DNA from 3 places in the Ferrimonas sp. YFM genome. Region 3 is predicted to be linked to each of the others. Evidence: riboswitches for the same ligand, from Rfam matches in the RefSeq annotation. Region 3 holds a riboswitch; each other region holds the start of a gene.
The links. Region 3 has a riboswitch for lysine ahead of lysC (lysine-sensitive aspartokinase 3). Riboswitches for the same ligand answer to the same signal wherever they lie in the genome.
Positions count from the first base shown of each region.

Region 1 (6,115 bases), 200 kb from region 3:
ATGTTGGCCTTGCGGCCACAGTGGCAAATGGTTTTCAGCTCCACCAGCTTGTCCGCCCAGGCCAACAGGTAATGGGAGCCCTCGAACAGCTCACCCTGAAAATCGGTACGCAGGCCGTAACAGAGTACCGGGATATCCATCTTGTCCACCAGATAGGTCAATTGACGTACCTGCTCCTTGGTGAGGAACTGACACTCATCAACCAACAGGCAGTTGACCTGCTGCTGCTCATTGCGCTCCAGAACCATGGTCAGGAGATCATCCTCACGACGGTAGATCAGCGCATCTGAAGAGAGGCCGATACGGGAGGTCACCTTGCCCACCCCGTAGCGATCATCCAGACCGGCGGTCATCACCAGCACCTCCATGCCGCGCTCGCGATAGTTATAAGCGGACTGCAGCAAAGAGGTGGATTTTCCGGCATTCATGGCCGAATAGTAGAAGTAGAGTTGAGCCAAAATTCTTCCCCCTGAAAAATTCTCGGACAGTCTAACCAAAAGGCCGGATCCGGACCAGAGTTAACCGCCTGAAACTGTGCGCCGGCTCGACGCTCTCTGCATAAAGAAAGCCCCGCTAAGCGGGGCTCATTTAACGTTACTCGGTGACCGCCGTCGTCCTGTTCGGCGCGCACAGGCGTCTGAGCACTAAGACCACCAGCAACAGGCCCAGGGTGGCCGTGGCAAAGCCCAGCACCACCGACCCGGTCATCCCCAGCACCAGGTAGCCCGCCAGGGAGATCACCGCCGTCAGCACCGCATAGGGCAACTGAGTGGTGACGTGGTCGATGTGGTGACAACCCGCTCCGGTGGAGGAGAGGATGGTGGTATCTGAGATGGGCGAGCAGTGATCACCGAATACCGCCCCGGCCAGCACCGAGGAGAGCATGGGCAGCATCAGTGCCAGATCCACCGCTTCCGCCATATTGGCGGCGATGGGCAGCATGATGGCGAAGGTGCCCCAGCTGGTGCCGGTGGCGAATGCGGCAAACCCGCTGAGGACAAACAGCAGCGCCGGCAAAGACCAGGCGGGCAGGTTGCCCTGGGCCAGGGAGGCCATGTACTCACCGGTGTTGAGATCGCTGATGATACCGGCAATGGTCCAGGCAAACAGCAGGATATAAATAGCAGGCAACATCGACTTGGTGCCGCTGATCACCGCCTTCACCATATAGCCCACGGGCACACCCTGCATCAGGCTGAACATCAGGGTGAAGATCACCCCGGCCAGGCCGGAGTAGAACAGGGACCAGGCCACATCGGTGTTTTCGAAGGCGCCGATCAGGCTGAAGGCTTTACCGTCGGCGGCCAGGGCCTGATTACCGGAGAACAGCATCAGGGCGACGGTGATGGCGATCAAAAAGCCGATGGGCGCCACCAGCCCGGCCACCCGACCGTTGTCCGCTTCCGGCAGATCCAGCTCCTCACCGGGGGGCACGCCGCGGGACTCCTCCCACAACTGACCGGCACGGGCACGCTGCTCGGCCCGGGCCAGGGCACCGAAGTCCAGGCCAAAGTAGACCACCGCCAGCAGCAGCAGGAAGGCGAAGATGGCGTAGAAGTTCATGGGCACCATCTGAATAAAGGCACTCAGGTAGCCGATCTCCGTCATGCCGTGGGTGGTGAGCAGGCCACCGATCAGGGCGATGATGTACGCTCCCCAGGAGGAGATGGGGGAGATCACGCAGATGGGCGCCGAGGTGGAGTCGATGCAGTAGGCCAGCTTCTCCCGGGACACCTTGTAATGATCGGTCACCGGCCGGGCCACGGAGCCCACCACCAGGGTATTGAAGTAGTCATCGATGAAAATCACCACGCCCAGCGCCATGGTCATCAGCTTGGCATCCCGCCCGGAGCGAATCCGCTTGCGGGCCCAGGCGGCAAAGGCCCGGGTCGCGCCGGAGACGGAGATCAGGGCGGTCATGATCCCCAGCAACACCAGAAATCCCAGGGTGTAGAGGTTCCAGGCGGCAGGCGCGCCATCGTCCCACACCAGGGTCAGGGCCCGGCCGGAGAGCTCGGACAGCGCCGTCATGGGCGCAAAGTCCACCAGCATCAGGGTGCCCAGCAGAATACCCAGCCCGAGGGAGAGCAACACCTTGCGGGTCATGATCGCCATCCCAATGGCAACCAGGGGAGGCAGAAGAGAGAGTGCCGAATCGGCGTAACTAATTAAGGCCATCGTTATCTTATCGTTGTGGATTAGCGATGGAGGCAACTGACACGACTGTGCGTCGAGGGAGGGATATGCAGAGAATAGAAACCCACCGTCCTTTCAGTAGCGCTCCATAGTAAAAAAGCATCCGAGCTCCTCTCGGAATTTACTATGGCAGTGCTGCTCCTGTTAAAAGCAGCCCCAGCGGCCAGGGATGATGCCCTGCCCACTTCGGCATCGACTCCTTTCCACCGGCGTCGTCGGGTATCAACCTCGACCGGCGTACTGATAGGCGATGCGCCTCTACCTAAATCGGTACTCGCAAAAAGCGAAGGCGGCATTCTAACCGCAAGTGTCCCTCACTTGTCCGGCAGATGCCGCCATAATGTGAGTTAAATCACATTTATAACAGTTCTGTGAGCTTAGGAACAGCCTCAAACAGGTCTGCTTCCAGGCCATAATCGGCAATCTGGAATATAGGCGCGTCCGGGTCCTTGTTGATCGCCACGATCACCTTGGACTCTTTCATCCCCGCCAGGTGCTGAATGGCACCGGAGATCCCCACGGCGATGTAGAGATCCGGGGCAACGATCTTGCCTGTCTGACCCACCTGCAGATCGTTGGCCACGAAGCCTGCGTCTACGGCTGCCCTGGATGCGCCGATGGCGGCACCCAGCTTGTCCGCCAGCTGTTCGATCAGGGCAAAGTTCTCACCGCTGCCCAGTCCACGGCCTCCGGAGATCACCACCCGCGCCGCACCCAGTTCAGGGCGCTCGGACTCAACCAGTTCCTCGCCGACAAACTGGGTCAACTCGCTCGACTTGACGCTGTCCAGGGCATGAATTTCCGCCGGTGCCTGCTCAGCCACCGCATCGAAGGCACTGGTCCTGATGGTCAGTACCTTCTTCTCATCCAGGCTCTGCACCGTCGCCAGGGCATTGCCCGCATAGATGGGACGGACGAAGGTATCGTCAGACTCGATGGCAATGACATCGGAGTGCTGTGCCACGTCCAGCAGGGCCGCAACCCGGGGCAACATATCCTTACCCTTGGCGCTGGCTGCCGCCAGAATGTGGCTGTAATCAGCGGCCAGTTCCAGCACCAGGTCGGCCACAGGCTCCGCCATCTGGTGGGCGTAGGCCGCGTTATCCGCCACCAGTACCTTGGTGATGCCGGCGAGCTTGGCGCCCTGCTCTGCGGCGGTCGCGGCGTTGTCGCTGGCCACCAGCAGATGAAGGTCCTGCCCCAGTGCCGATGCGGCACCCACCACCTTGGCACAATCGGCACTCAGGCCCTGCTTATCTACTTCTGCAATAATGAGGATCGCCATTACACCACCTTCGCTTCATTCTTCAGCTTATCCACCAGCTCTTCCACTGAGCCCACCATGACGCCGCCGCTGCGCTCAGCGGGCGCGGTCACTTTCAACGTCTTCTGATGAGACCCCAACTGCAATTCAAAATCTGCCACAGTCACGATATCCAGAGGCTTTCGCTTGGCTTTCATGATATTGGGCAGGGAAGCATACCTGGGTTCATTGAGACGCAGATCCGCCGACACCACGGCGGGCAGCTTCAGGCTCAGGGTCTGGATACCACCGTCAATTTCGCGGGCCACCTTAATCTGATCGCCGTCCACGTCCACACTGGAGGCAAAGGTGGCCTGACCCATACCGGCCAGCGCCGCGGTCATCTGAGCGGTCTGGTTGTTGTCACCGTCGATGGACTGTTTGCCGAAGAGCACCAGAGAGGGCTGCTCCTTGTCAATCACCGCCTTAAGCACCTTGGCGACAGAGAGGGGTTCCAGGGCATCATCATGCTCCACCAGAATCCCCCTGTCTGCACCCAGCGCCATGGCAGTGCGCAGCTGTTCCTGTGCCACCTTGAGGCCAATAGACACTGCAATAATCTCATCAGCGTGGCCTTTTTCCTTCAGCCTTACCGCTTCCTCTACTGCGATCTCGCAGAAGGGGTTGATCGCCATCTTCAGATTGGCCAACTCGACATCGGTCTCGTCTGCCTTAACCCTTACTTTTACATAGGGGTCGACCACCCGCTTAATGGGAACCAGAATCTTCATAGTACGTCCTTTGTTGAGCGCCGGATTCGACTTTGCCTAACACTGCTCACCACTCTAATTACTGTTGACGTTAACGTCAACCTGAACCAAGGTCGCAAGGCCCCCAGGCGACGGCGAATCCGGCTCAGGAGAGTTTCAGATGACTTTTAAAAAGGAAGATGAACTTTAACAAAAGTAAAATGTCATCATTTGGGAATGCAAAACTCTATTTAATCGCTAAATTAATCGGAATATTTTGCAGACAAGTAATATTTTGCATGCTAGTCTAAACACTGATCTATATACACACTCATATTTAGGTTGATTCAACGATGGCTGATTTCCTCGAAATTTTGACTCACGGTCGCCGCTTGAAGGCTCAAGTTAAAGAGCTGGAGCTGGATGAACTGAAAGACGTAATTGCTAAACTTCAAAAGATTGCTGATGAGCGCGAAGCGGAAGCTGAGGCTGAAGAAGCCGCTCAAGCTGAGCGTCTGGCGAAAATTGAAGCAATTCGTAAGCAACTGGCCGAAGACGGTATTAGTGTTGACGAGCTGAATGCACTGGAAGGTGCTGCTCCTCGTCGCAAGCGTGCTCCTCGCCCTGCCAAATACCAAATTGAAGTAGATGGCGAGATGATTACCTGGACCGGTCAAGGCCGTACTCCTAAGGCAATCAAGGAAAAGCTGGACCAAGGCCACTCTCTGGAAGAGTTCCTGATCGAGCAATAAACTACAGTTTCCTGAAAAAGCGGTCGCCTATGGCGGCCGCTTTTTTTTGTCTGCGGGTAATAGAGGGCAGCGCTTAGCAGCGCCGATATATAGTATTCCAGGAGGATATAAAGACCCACCCAGCACGACATGGATAAAATCCTTTATAATCATGCACTAAACTCATATCCCTCCTCAGCCATTAGCCCCTTTGCCCCGGCCCCTATATCGTGCAGAAGGGTATTAACGCCCACCCGATGCCCCGATAAGTCAGGGTGTATGCCCTCGGAGGATGTGACATTTCAATTACGTAGATTGAACCGGGATAAAAGCGAAGCTGAATTTAAGCTGAATATACTTATGCTACGGCTACGATATCGAAGAATAGAAACCTTTGATGACCAGATGTCACCACCGGGCAGTGCTTTATTGAGCTCAACAAGGTCAGTTTGACCCTTTCAATTCAGCACTTTTGTAAACCTTTGTTGAGCATGACTCATCACCACCAAGTTCTCCGGGGGGCATACCATGGCTATTTCCACACTCTTTTAAGAGCAAGGCGATTTTGAAGTAACCAAATGTTAACTCCTGCTTCCTATATGAGGAGGCATAAGCTCAGCTCTCTTTTAGCTCTCCCTTTAACCCACCTAAGGACAGCCATCATTCCAATGGCTATTCTTTACCAGGTTAACCCGGCAACTAAAGAAGACTCATTGGTCAATTTTGCACCAGCATCGAATGTCATACTCACCAGTGGCAAGTTATAAGCCGGCATTATATTTCAGTCCGGAGCCCCTCAGACTTTCTCAGGCCACATATACGCTGTGTTACACTAAGGCGATAAAAGCACCAAAGAGATCCCCCATGAGACACTCCATCATCGCCACACTCTTGTTACTTGGCGGCTGTAGTGCCAATTTCGAGTTCAACAGTAATCTGGACTCCGAGGCAACCCGCGACTATTTCAAAGCCGGTCAGGTTGCCCTGTATCAGGGCGAGGCACCACCTCCGGGTAAGGATCTCGGTTGGCTGGAGGCCACCAGCTGCCAGCAGAGAGAATCCGACCCCGCCGCCAGCCCGGCGGATGCCCGCACTCAGCTGCGTCGCAAGGCTGCAGAATTGGGGGGCAATGCCCTGTGGGTAAGCCGCTGCGCATCTCTGCCCGCCGATGACCACTGTCTCTCGGCCATCACCTG
Region 1 covers NZ_AP027368.1:3,650,155-3,656,269, forward strand. Annotated here, with positions in the region: gene QUE41_RS16830 (thymidine kinase) at 1-458, opposite strand, end outside; gene QUE41_RS16835 (Na+/H+ antiporter NhaC family protein) at 595-2,178, opposite strand; lysine riboswitch at 2,268-2,465, opposite strand; gene QUE41_RS16840 (electron transfer flavoprotein subunit alpha/FixB family protein) at 2,555-3,481, opposite strand; gene QUE41_RS16845 (electron transfer flavoprotein subunit beta/FixA family protein) at 3,481-4,230, opposite strand; gene QUE41_RS16850 (H-NS histone family protein) at 4,542-4,940, shown strand; gene rcsF (Rcs stress response system protein RcsF) at 5,784-6,115, shown strand, end outside.
Region 1: linked by a shared signal. The riboswitch ahead of QUE41_RS16835 (Na+/H+ antiporter NhaC family protein) and the one ahead of lysC (lysine-sensitive aspartokinase 3) in region 3 are both predicted to bind lysine.

Region 2 (6,115 bases), 370 kb from region 3:
ACAGACAGACCACCAGCAAACGCTTGCTGGCCCAGAAGACCCCCTCCCATACCGGCGCCATCTGCGGCAGCAGATGGGCCACACCTATGGCCACACAGTAGTAGAGAATGAACATCGGCACGCTGAGCTTGCGGCTTTGACTGCGAAAGGCCAGGGCACTGATAAAGGCCACAGGAATGATCCACAGGGCCCGTGCCAGCTTCAGGGTGGTGGCGGTGATCAGCGCCTGATCCCCGTAGGCTCCGGCGGCGCCGACCACTGAGGAGGTATCGTGGATGGCGATGGCACTCCAGATGCCGAACTGCTCCTGGCTCAGTCCCACCAGATGACCAATCACGGGAAACAGGAACAGGGCGACGGAGTTGAGCACGAACACGGTCGCCAGGGCCAGGGAGACCTGTTTGCTGTCGGCGTCGATGGCCGGGGCCACCGCCGCAATAGCGCTGCCGCCACAGATGGCGGTGCCCGAGGCGATCAGGTGACCGGTCTTGCTGTCCAGCTTCAGGGCCCGGGCCATCAGGGTGCCCAGGGCCAGGGTGCCGAAAATGGTGACGACGATGATCCCCAGGCCCGCCCGGGTGGCATCGATGGCCTGGTCCAGCTGAATGCCGAAGCCCAGACCGACGATGGAGAACGCCAGCAGCTTCTTGGCCAGGGCGCCGGTGTTCACCCCCTTGGGGATGGCGCCCAGGCTGGCGGCCACTATGCCCAGCACCAGCGCCATGGGGGAGCTGATCACCGGCAGCAGGCAGGCCAGGGCCGTGAGCCAGAACAAGGCATGCTGGGGCCGGGAGAACAGTGTTGGGCTGGGGCGTGACATCAATGGGCTCTCGTCAGTGAAAGGCGCTCAGTATAAGGGGATGGTCAAACGGTGACGAGATCCCGATCACGCTTTTTGCCCTGATGGATGCTCAACCTGCCTGGAACAGCAGGATGTAATCCCTTCTGGCCAAAAGTTACTGTTTTGTGGGGTTTGGGCGGGAAACTGGTCTAAATGCCGGTTTCTTAACTTTTTACTGGCGTTCGAAACAGATTCTGTTATAGGCTGTAACACACAGATCGTTACCCGCACTGGGTAACAGTAGAGGCGCATCGCCTATCAGTATCTCGAATCAGGGTGACACCCGATGAGGTCGAGAGAAAGGAGTCGATGCCGAAGTGGCAGGGGCGTCATCCCCGGTCGCTGGGGCTGTATCTAACAGGTGCAGCACTGCCATGGTAAATCCCAAACGGACATTGGGGATTGAATTTACTGTGGAGCGCTACTGAAGGACGTCGTCACCCCTATTTCTCTCCCGTGGGTGGCGTCCGTGGCATATCGCCACTGTCAGCAGCCTCCATCGTACTTATAAGACAAAGAGAAACGATGGTTTTAATCAGTTACGCCGATTCGGCACTTTCTATTCTGCCTCCCGTGGCCGCCATTGGCCTGGCAATTGTGACGCGCAGAGTGTTGCTCTCCCTGGGTCTGGGAATTCTGTTGGGGATCATCATGCTGGCGGATTTCGCTCCCTCGGTGATCCTGTCTGAACTGACCTCCCGATCCACTGGCCTGGTGTGGGACGGTGATGGCTTCGCCAGCTGGAATCTGTATACCCTGGGCTTTTTGATGACCATGGGGACCCTGATGGCGCTGATCTCCGTGTCCGGCGGCACCCGCGCCTTTGCCCGTTGGGCCCGTCGCCGCATCCGTGATCGTCGCGACGCCCAGCTGATGACCCTGTTCCTTGGGGCGGTGATTTTCATCGATGACTATTTCAATGCCCTGCTGGTGGGCAACGTCGCCCGGCCGGTGACCGATCAATACGGCATCTCCCGGGAAAAGCTGGCCTACTGCATCGACTCCACCTCGGCCCCTGTGTGTGTGGTCTCCCCCATCTCCACCTGGGGGGCCTACATCATGTCTCTGCTGGCGGCGCTGCTGGCCAGCCATGGGCTGACCGAGATGACCGCCCTGTCGCTGTTTGCCCAGATGATCCCCTTCAACTTCTATGCCCTGACCGCCCTGGCCTTGCTGATCTGCGTGGTCTACTTCCGCCTGGATATTGGCCCCATGGCGGCGGCGGAGCGCCGGGCCCAGGCTGGCCAACTCTGGGATGCACAAAAGGGCACCCCTGCCGGTGAAGACCTGGGGCTGGAACAGGCCCGCAGTGGCACAGTGCTGAACCTGGCAGGTCCATTGGTACTGCTGGTGAGCCTGGTGGTGGGTCTGATGCTGTTCTCCGGCGACATGGCGCTGCAGGCCGCCGGTGAACCTTTCGCCCTGATTGCCGCCTTGGAGAACGCCGACGGTGCCTGGTCCATGGTAACCGCAGGCAGCATCACCATAGTGATCACCGCCCTGGGAATGATCGCCCAAGGGGTATCTCCAGCGCTGATTGGCCGCGCCATCATTAAGGGGATGCACTCCATGCTGCCTGCGGTCTACATTCTGCTGATGGCCTGGAGCATCGCCGGGGTGATTGCCGATCTGGAAACCGGTAAGTATCTGGCGGGTCTGGCGTCAGAGAGTCTGCCTCAGTCCCTGCTGCCGGCCCTGGTGTTCCTGATCTCCGCCGCCGCCGCGTTTTCCACCGGCACCAGCTACGGCACCTTTGCCATCATGCTGCCCATTGCCGCCAACATGGCGCTGGCCCTGGAGCCTGCTCTGCTGGTGCCCGCCCTGTCTGCGGTTCTGGCTGGCGGAGTGTTCGGCGACCACTGCTCACCCATCTCCGATACCACCATCCTCTCCTCTACCGGTTCCGCCTGCCATCATATGGATCACGTGGCTACTCAGCTGCCCTATGCGGTGATGGCGGCAGGTCTTGCCCTGGCAGGTTATCTGGTACTGGGCTTTACTGGCTCTGTGGCCGCCGGATTGCTGATCAGCTGTCTGGGCCTGATGGTTCTGGTGGGGCTGTTGCGCCGCCGGGAGGGTGGAGAGCACCACTACCAAACTGAAAGGGCTTGATATGGACTACTTCAACTACAGTGACGGACAGCTGATGGCTGAGTCGGTGCCGGTGGCCGAGGCCGCCGACCGTTTTGGCACGCCATGTTATCTCTACTCCCGGGCTACCATCGAGCGCCATTGGCACGCCTTCAGCGACGCCATGGGCGGGCGGGACCACCTCATCTGTTACGCGGTGAAGGCCAACTCCAACCTGGCCATCCTCAACCTGATGGCCCGTATGGGCTCTGGCTTCGACATCGTTTCCGGCGGTGAGCTGGCCCGGGTGCTTCAGGCCGGAGGCGATCCGGCCAAGGTGGTGTTCTCCGGAGTGGGGAAAACCGAGGCAGAGATGCGCCAGGCGCTGGAAGCGGGGATTCTCTGCTTCAACGTGGAGTCTGAGGCTGAGCTGGAGCGCCTGGATAGGGTGGCTGGCGAGATGGGGCTTCAGGCCCCGGTCTCTCTGAGGATCAACCCTGACATCGATGCCAACAGTCACCCCTACATCTCCACTGGGCTCAAGCAGAACAAGTTTGGTATCCCCTGGGAGCGGGCGGTGGCGGTCTATCGCCGGGCCGATGAGCTACCCAACCTCAAGGTGACCGGCATGGATTGCCACATCGGCTCCCAATTGACCGAGGCCCGCCCCTTCGTGGAAGCCCTGGAACGGCTGCTGGGGCTGATGGACCAGTTGGCAGAGCAGGGCATTGAGCTGGAACATCTGGACCTCGGCGGTGGCCTTGGGGTGCCCTACACCGACGAGACCCCGCCCAGTCCCGCCGAGTACGTAAAAGCGTTGCTGCCCAGCCTGGGCGAGCGTCAGCTTAAGCTGATCCTGGAGCCGGGGCGGGCGATCATGGCCAACGCAGGGATTCTGGTGACCAAGGTGGAGTACCTGAAGCAGGGCGAAGAGCGCGATTTTGCCATCGTCGATGCCGCCATGAACGATCTGCTCAGGCCCAGCCTCTATGGTGCCAGCCAGCAGATTGTGCCTGTGATTCCCCGTCCGGACGAGGAGCGACTGTACGACATCGTCGGCCCGGTGTGCGAAACCGGCGACTTCCTGGGCAAGGGGCGCCGTTTGGCCCTGGCTGAAGGGGATCTGCTGGCGGTGCGTGGCGCCGGAGCCTATGGCTTTACCATGGCGTCTAACTACAACAGCCGCCCCAGGGTGGCCGAGGTGATGGTGGACAGCGATCAACTGCACCTGATTCGGGAGCGGGAACCCCTGCAGCTGCTGTGGCAGGGGGAGCATACCCTGCCAGACTAGGCCTAAGCCAAAAGCCCGCGATTGCGGGCTTTTTTAGGGAGCGCCGGAGATGATTTTTTCCGTTTTTACAAAGGTCTTTTGTCACTTCTCCTCTATTTGCAAAAGAGCCCGGGTGCTAGTGTCGACTCCATGAACGAGAGGAGTTGTGCATGAATACTGTCCTAATCACCGGCGCCAACCGCGGCCTGGGCCTGGAGTTTGTCCGCCAATATGCCCGCAAGGGCTGGCAGGTGCTGGCCTGTTGCCGGGATCCCAGAGGGGCCGAGGCCCTGAACCGGTTGACGGAAGCCAATCCGGAGATTGAGCTTTTTTCCCTGGATGTCACCGATGAAGGGGCGATCTGGGAGCTGGCTCTGGAGCTTGAAGGCCGGACCATCGACCACCTGATCCTGAACGCCGGCGTGCTGGGCGAGCAATGCGCCGAACTGGGGCAGATGACCCAATCCGAGTGGATTAAGGTGCTTACCATTAACACCGTGGCGCCGGCCCTGTTGATTCAGGCCCTGAAAGACCACGTGGCCGCCAGCGAACACAAAAGCATAGTGGGCATCTCGACCCGGGTGGCCAGCCTGGAGGATAACGGTTCTGGCGGCATGTACAGCTACCGCGCCTCCAAAGCGGCACTGAATCAGATCCTGGTGTCGGCGGCTCACAACCTGAAAGAGCAGGGGGTGAAAACCCTGGCTCTGCATCCGGGCTGGGTGCAGACCGACATGGGCGGCGAGCAGGCCAAGTTCACCCCGTCTGAGAGCGTTGCCGGCATGATGGCTCAGATAGAACGGCTTACCCCCGAGACCTCGGGCAGCTTCCAAGTTTTCGACGGTTCAACCATTCCCTGGTAGGAGTTAATAATGGCACTGTTTCAACCCATAGAGTTGGCGGGCAAGACCCTGACCAACCGCATCGTTATGCCTCCCATGACCCGCTCCCGTGCGACTCAGCCGGGGGATGTGGCCAACGAACTGATGGCCCAGTACTACGCCCAGCGCGCCAGCGCCGGCCTAATCATCAGTGAAGGCACCCAGATTGGCCCCTTGGCCAAGGGCTATGCCTGGACCCCGGGAATCTATACCCAGGCGCAGATCGATGGCTGGCGTCTGGTGACCGACGCGGTACACCAGGCCGGCGGCACCATCTTTGCCCAGCTCTGGCATGTGGGCCGGGTGACCCATCCGGACAACATTGGCGGCGAACAACCGGTGTCCGCTTCCGCCATCAAAGCACTGAACGTCAGGGTGTTTGTGGACAACGGCAGCACTCAGCCCGGCTTCGTGGATGTGGTCGAGCCCAGAGCCCTCTCCGTCAAAGAGATTGGAGAGATTGTGGAGCAGTTCGCCCAGGCGGCGCGCAATGCCGTGGCGGCCGGTTTCGACGGCATCGAACTTCACGGGGCCAATGGCTATCTGATCAACCAGTTTATCGATTCTGAGTCCAATGCCCGCACCGATGAGTACGGCGGCACGCTGGAGAACCGCCTGCGCTTTCTGGGTGAGGTGGTCACCGCCATGGCCGAGGCCATTGGTCCGGAGCGGGTCGGCGTGCGCCTGGCACCGCTGACCACCCTCAATGGCACCGTGGACGCGGATCCGCAGACCACCTACGTGGCCGCCGCCGAGCTGCTCAACCGCATCGGCATCGCCTATCTGCACATCGCCGAGGCGGACTGGGACGATGCCCCGGACATGCCTCTGGCCTTTAAGCAGGCGATACGTCGCAACTTCGAGGGCGTATTGATCTACGCCGGCAAGTACGACAAGGCCAAGGCGGACGCCGCCCTGGCCCAGGGCTGGGCAGACATGATCGGTTTCGGTCGTCCCTTTGTGGCCAATCCGGACCTGCCCAAGCGGCTGGCGGAGGAGTTGCCCTTGGCCCAGCATGACCCCGACACCCTGTTTGGTGGTGGTGCCCGCGGC
Region 2 covers NZ_AP027368.1:3,478,120-3,484,234, reverse strand. Annotated here, with positions in the region: gene QUE41_RS16125 (YeiH family protein) at 1-820, opposite strand, end outside; lysine riboswitch at 1,075-1,273, shown strand; gene QUE41_RS16120 (Na+/H+ antiporter NhaC family protein) at 1,367-2,953, shown strand; gene lysA (diaminopimelate decarboxylase) at 2,955-4,202, shown strand; gene QUE41_RS16110 (SDR family oxidoreductase) at 4,352-5,044, shown strand; gene QUE41_RS16105 (alkene reductase) at 5,054-6,115, shown strand, end outside.
Region 2: linked by a shared signal. The riboswitch ahead of QUE41_RS16120 (Na+/H+ antiporter NhaC family protein) and the one ahead of lysC (lysine-sensitive aspartokinase 3) in region 3 are both predicted to bind lysine.

Region 3 (6,115 bases):
ATCTGGACGGTGACCTGACCGGTCCCGCCAAGGCCGCGCTCCATGTAGACGCAGACAACTTCGAAGGGTGCGCGCCCTTCGAAGCCGACGCATTCAAAGACTCCATCGCCGTCATCAGCCGCGGCAGTTGCGCCTTCAGCGACAAGGCCAACAACGCAGCCGAAGCCGGCGCCATTGGCCTTGTGGTCTACAACAACCGCGCCGGACAGCCCATCACCATGTCCATGGACGATGGCACCATCCCCGCGGTGATGATTGATCAGGCCGACGGCACCGCCGTGGTCGCCGCCATCGAAGGCGCCGGCGACAGCGCCATCAACCTGACCGTTGGCCAGGCCACCCAGGCTCTGGTTAACCCCGACTACGCCGACATCCAGTCCGGCACCTCATCCCGAGGCCCCAACGGCGACTCCAGCATCCTCAAGCCGGATCTGGCTGCCCCGGGCACCGACATCCTCTCCGCCTGGTCTCCTGATGATCCGGGCAGCGACGGTGCCACCTTCGCCGCCATCAGTGGTACCTCCATGGCCAGCCCCCATGTGGCCGGCGCCGCCGCCCTGATGAAACAGGCTCACCCGGACTGGTCCGCAGTAGACATCAAGACCGCCCTGACCTCCTCCACCAAGGATTCCGGCCTGCGCAAAGATGATGCCGTGACCACCGCTGACGCCTTCGACGCCGGTGCCGGTCGTCTGGAAGTAGCCGATGCCATCCAGGCCGAGATCACCTTCTCCAAACCCTCTCTGGTGGACGCCGCCTGTGTGAAGGAGTGTGAGTTTGAGTTTCACATCTATGACAAGCGCGATGCGGGCAGCGACGAGAAGACCTACTACCTCAGTGGCTCTCTGAGCGGCGCCGACATCGACTTCGACGTAGACGCCATCACCCTGGCCGGAGGTGGCAGTGCCAAGATTGGCTTCACCGTCGACGGCAGCCTGGCCCAGCAGGGCGACTGGCTGTTTGGCCAAGTACGCATCAACGACGATCAGGCCCACCTGCCTCTGGTGATCCAGAACATGGACGCCACCGGCAGCAACATTGCGGTGACCGCCGAAGGCACCACCTCGGATCAGTCGGTGAGCATCGATACCCACTTCGAAAACGCCGACTTCAGTGAAGACCAGCTGGTAACCATCACCGCCAAGCTGCCTCAGGGCACCTCTATGGTGGAAGATTCCGCCAAGCTGGACGGCGCCCGCGCCGCCACCACCAGCTACAACGTGGACGAAGACAACGGCACCATCACCTGGGCCGGTAACCTGGGCAAGCCTCAGGTGCTGATCAATAAGATCGACGGCGGCCTGGCCTACAGCCCCAGCGCCGCAGGCCGCCCGGCCGCCTGTTCCGGCAGCTGTGACGAGTCCGCCTTCAACCTGGATCTGTCGGTCGCTGACCTGAAGTTCAAGTACCTGGGTCAGGAGTACGACTATGTGACCGTGTCCACCAACGGCATCGTGCTGGTAGGCGGTGGCAACACCTCAGGCACCTGGCTGAACCGCCAGTTGCCCGACGCCAACCAACCGAACAACATCCTGGCGCCCTTCTGGACCGATCTGGATCTTAAGGGTGGCGATGCCGACACCGCCGGTGGCGGTAACGTCTACTGGAGCATCGTTGGTGCCTCCGGCCCCGACTGGCTGGTGGTTGAGTGGGCCGACGCCAAGGTGTACGGCGACAGCTCCGACAACAGCTACACCTTCCAGGTGTGGATCAGCCTGACCGAAGACGAAGCGGTTCTGTATCAGTACCTCAAGGTGGACAGCCTGCCTGCGGATCTGACCATCGGCGCCGAGAACAGCAACGCTTCTGCCGGTGTGAACCTGCACTTCGATGGTGCTGGCACCACCCCTGCAGCCGACGATCTGTACGGTGTATCCGGCCTGGCCGGTGGCAACATCGATTTCAGCTTCGACCTGATGCTGGATGAGACTGGCGCCGCGGCCGATGACAGCATCGCCGTCACCGAAGACGCCGCCATGGAGTTCACCGTGACCGACAACGACAGCGACAGCGCCACCAAGGTGGTTGAGCTGACCGCCGCTGCCGGTGGCATTGAGCAGATGGCCGTACGCCAGTTCAGCGTTGAGAGCACCGGTGACCTGACGCCAGCCATCAAGTCTGAGCCAGCCAACGGCACCCTGACCCTGGCGGACGACGGCACCTTCACCTACACCCCCAACAAGGACTTCAACGGCAGTGACAGCTTCAGCTACACCCTGACCGATGGTGACCTGCCTGCGGGTGAAGCCAAGGTGATGCTGAACGTTGCCGCGGTAAACGATGCCCCCGTGGTTGCCGAAACCACCGAGCTCTCCGGTGCCGCCCGCACCAACCTGTTCCTGGAACTGAGCAGCATCAGCAGCGACGTGGACGGAGACAGCCTCAGCTGGAGCGTTGAACAGACCGGTGGTGACGCCGTCTCCTTCAGCACCAACGGTGGCCGCGTCCAGTTCACCCTGCCCGCCGACGGCGCCGGCAAGCAAGCCACCTTCAGCGTGGTCGCCAGCGACGGTGAGCTTGAAAGCAACAAGGGCGAAGTGGTGATCACCATGACCAAAGCTCAGGGCGGAGACAGCGACTCCTCCAGCTTCGGCTTCCTGGCCCTGGCCCTCTCCGGCCTGGCGCTGCTGCGTCGCCGTAAGCTGGCCTAAGCCAAACCTGAACTGAAAAGGGGAGCCGTCTGGCTCCCCTTTTTTTGTCCCTCATACCGGCTTGCCGCTTAGGCTGGCAACAGACTCCGGTGCAGCCGCCTGACCACGGCCTCCCCCTCCTCCCCCTTCACCAGGAAGCAGAGATTATGGGCACTGGCGCCCTGGCAAATCATCCGCACATTGCTGCCTGACATCGCCTCCAGCACCTTGAGACCGATGCCTGCGGTATGGGCGATGTGATTGCCGATCACCGCCACCAGGGCCAGATCCTGCTCCACCTCCACCCGACACAGGGGAGAGAGCTCCTCCAGCAGGGCGTCGGAGATCAGTGCACGACCGCTGGAATCCGAGCCGGTCTGATCCAGAGTCAGGGCTACCGACACCTCGGAGGTGGTGATCAGATCCACTGAGATGCGGTGACGGGCGAGGATGGCAAACAGCTCCGCCAGGAAGCCCTGGGCATGGAGCATATTCAGGCTGTGGCAGGTCAGCAGGGTTTGCTGACGCCGCAGACTCAGGGCGCGAAACACCGGCTTACTGTCGCAGCGATTGCGAATCCAGGTACCGCCGTTCTCCGGCGCCCGGGTGGAACCGACAAACACGGAGGTGCCGCTGCGCACCGCCGGCAGTATGGTGGCCGGGTGCAGAACCTTGGAGCCAAAGGTGGCCATCTCTGCCGCCTCATTAAAACTCAGCTCCTCGATGGGGCGGGCGTCCGACACCACTCTGGGGTCACAACTGTAGATGCCGTCCACATCGGTCCAGATCGCCAGGGTCTGTGCCCCCAGCCCTTCCGCCATCAGGGCGGCGCTGAAGTCCGATCCACCCCGTCCCAGGGTGGTCACCCGTCCGGCACTGTCGCTGCCGATGAACCCCTGGGTCACCACCACCTGGGACGCCAGCAAGGGCGCCAGCTTCTCTGCGGCCAGCCGGCCAATGGCGCCGATCTCCGGTGTGGCACGGCCAAAGTGGTCATCGGTGCGCATCACCTGGCAGGCATCGAAGTTGCGGGCAGCCACCCCACGCTGACTGAGCAGTTGGGTCATCATCAGCGAGGAGCAGCGCTCCCCCATGGAGAGCAGCCTATCCATGGACTCGGCGCAGCCGGGCTGGTCACTCAGGGCCTTGGAGAGCCGGTCCATCTCGGTCAGGTAGCCATCGAGCTCGGCGGCAATGGTGGCGGGATTCTCCAGACGATCGAGCATGGCGTACTCGATGGCCGCCACCTCTCTCAGCAACAGCTGTCGGCGGGACTCGTCCAGATTGCCGGAGGCCAGCTCCACCAGGCGATTGGTCACGCCGGCGGCGGCACTGACCACCACCAGGCGAACAGAAGGATCCGACTGAATGATGTCGGCACAATGGTTCAGCGCCGTCAGGTCGGCCACTGAGGTTCCGCCGAACTTGGCGACGGTTAAGGTAGGTATAGGATTATTCATGACTTCGAACCTGTATCACTGTTCGAAGAGTCTGGATCGACAACACGCAGGGTACGGCGTAAGCGACCAGAAGCTCTCCACCACATCTTACGGTGACAGTCATGGGGATTCAGCCCCATCGACCGAAGGGGTGGCGATCGGCCGCCGGCCCCCTCTCGGCACTGCTCCCCCTGATTCCGTGTCTTAGAGGACCGACCCTCTCTCCGGAACTGCCTGGGCAGTGCACCTCTTCTGGCCCTGGGTTCAGCTTGCAGACAGGGAGTCTGGTTAAAACTAAACCTAAAGGGTTGCAGACACTAAACCTTAATGCAGTTTTAATGTCAAACGATTGAGTAAGTAATGTACCCCTTAAGCTCCCGTTACGGGAAGCCGGGTCACAGTTTTAACGGGCCCACCCCGCCACCGGGCCGTTACCGCCGGGGCACAATACTGTAATTCGTCTATCATTACAGACACCTTTAGGCGTTCGGTCTGACAGACCGAAACAAAAATCATCCGTGAGTTTCACAAAATGTGACACGGTCGGCAGAAATCGGATTCTGTTAACATTTGCGGATAACATTTGAGCCAAAATACGGTATTTTGGGAACTTCAAATGAACAGAGCGAATCCCAATTCGTCCTGCTCCCCCAATGCTGGCGCATCGGGCTATTACACGCCGAAAAGGAATTTGCATAGGCATTCTTGTCCCGAATGGAGAGTGACTCCGTTCAGGACGGTTGGTTTAAAATGGGCTTTAGGTAGCTGATCATGCAAAATCCACATATCTTGATTGTCGAGGACGAAGCCGTCACTCGAAACACACTGAAAAGTATTTTTGAAGCAGAAGGATACCTGGTATCCGAGGCCGTAGATGGCGACGAGATGCACGACGTGCTCAAGGCGCACAAGGTTAACCTGGTGATCATGGACATCAACCTGCCGGGTAAAAACGGCCTGCTGCTGGCTCGCGAACTGCGCGAGAACAACAACATCGCCCTGATGTTCCTCACCGGTCGTGACAACGAAGTTGATAAGATTCTCGGCCTGGAGATCGGTGCCGATGACTACATCACCAAGCCGTTCAACCCTCGGGAGCTGACCATCCGTGCCCGCAACCTGCTGAACCGCATCGTCAGTTCCAGCAAGGCACCGGAAGAGAAGCCTCAGGTGGAGCACTACCTGTTCAATGGCTGGTCCCTGGAGATCAACAGCCGTTCTCTGGTCAGCCCCAGTGGCGAACCCTTCAAGCTGCCTCGCAGTGAGTTCCGTGCCATGCTGCACTTCGTTGAGAACCCAGGCAAGATCCTCTCCCGTGCGGACCTGCTGATGAAGATGACCGGCCGTGAGCTCAAGCCCCACGACCGCACCGTGGATGTGACCATCCGTCGAATCCGCAAGCACTTCGAGAGCCACCCGGAGACTCCGGAGATCATCGCCACCATTCACGGCGAAGGTTACCGCTTCTGTGGCCAGCTGGAAAACCAGTAAGGCCCAGCCATAAAAAAAGCCGCTTTCCAGCGGCTTTTTTTGTGTCTCAGATTAACTGCGTTGGCTCAGGTACTGCTTGAGGCTGGCCACATCCTCTTCCAGGTGTCGCTCAATCTGCTGATACCACTGCTCATGACCCTCCTGCCACTGAGGCAGATCGCCACACTGGAGTTGCTGAGACAACTCCTGAATCCGTTTCAGGCCCACGGAGCCTGCGGCTCCCTTCAATTTATGGGCTTCGCTGCATAACAGAGGCTTGTCCTTGCTCTGCATGGCGGCGGCCATGGTTTGCAGATACTCGGGCGCCATCTGCTCAAACACCACCACACTCTTTAGCAGGGTCGCCGCGCCAATGGCAGCACAATAGGCATCCAGGGTCTGCAGATCCAGCGAAGCGGTACTTGCGTCCGTCATGCGTACACTCCATCTAACTCATCACATCCTAAGGGAAACAGGTTATCACAGAGGGACAATTTCACCATTGTAAATTATTGGTTTTACACCCATGAATCTGAATGAATGGTGCTATCATCGCCGGCAGTTATATACCGAACG
Region 3 covers NZ_AP027368.1:3,847,441-3,853,555, forward strand. Annotated here, with positions in the region: gene QUE41_RS17745 (S8 family serine peptidase) at 1-2,651, shown strand, start outside; gene lysC (lysine-sensitive aspartokinase 3) at 2,720-4,090, opposite strand; lysine riboswitch at 4,153-4,329, opposite strand; gene arcA (two-component system response regulator ArcA) at 4,841-5,560, shown strand; gene QUE41_RS17760 (Hpt domain-containing protein) at 5,612-5,974, opposite strand.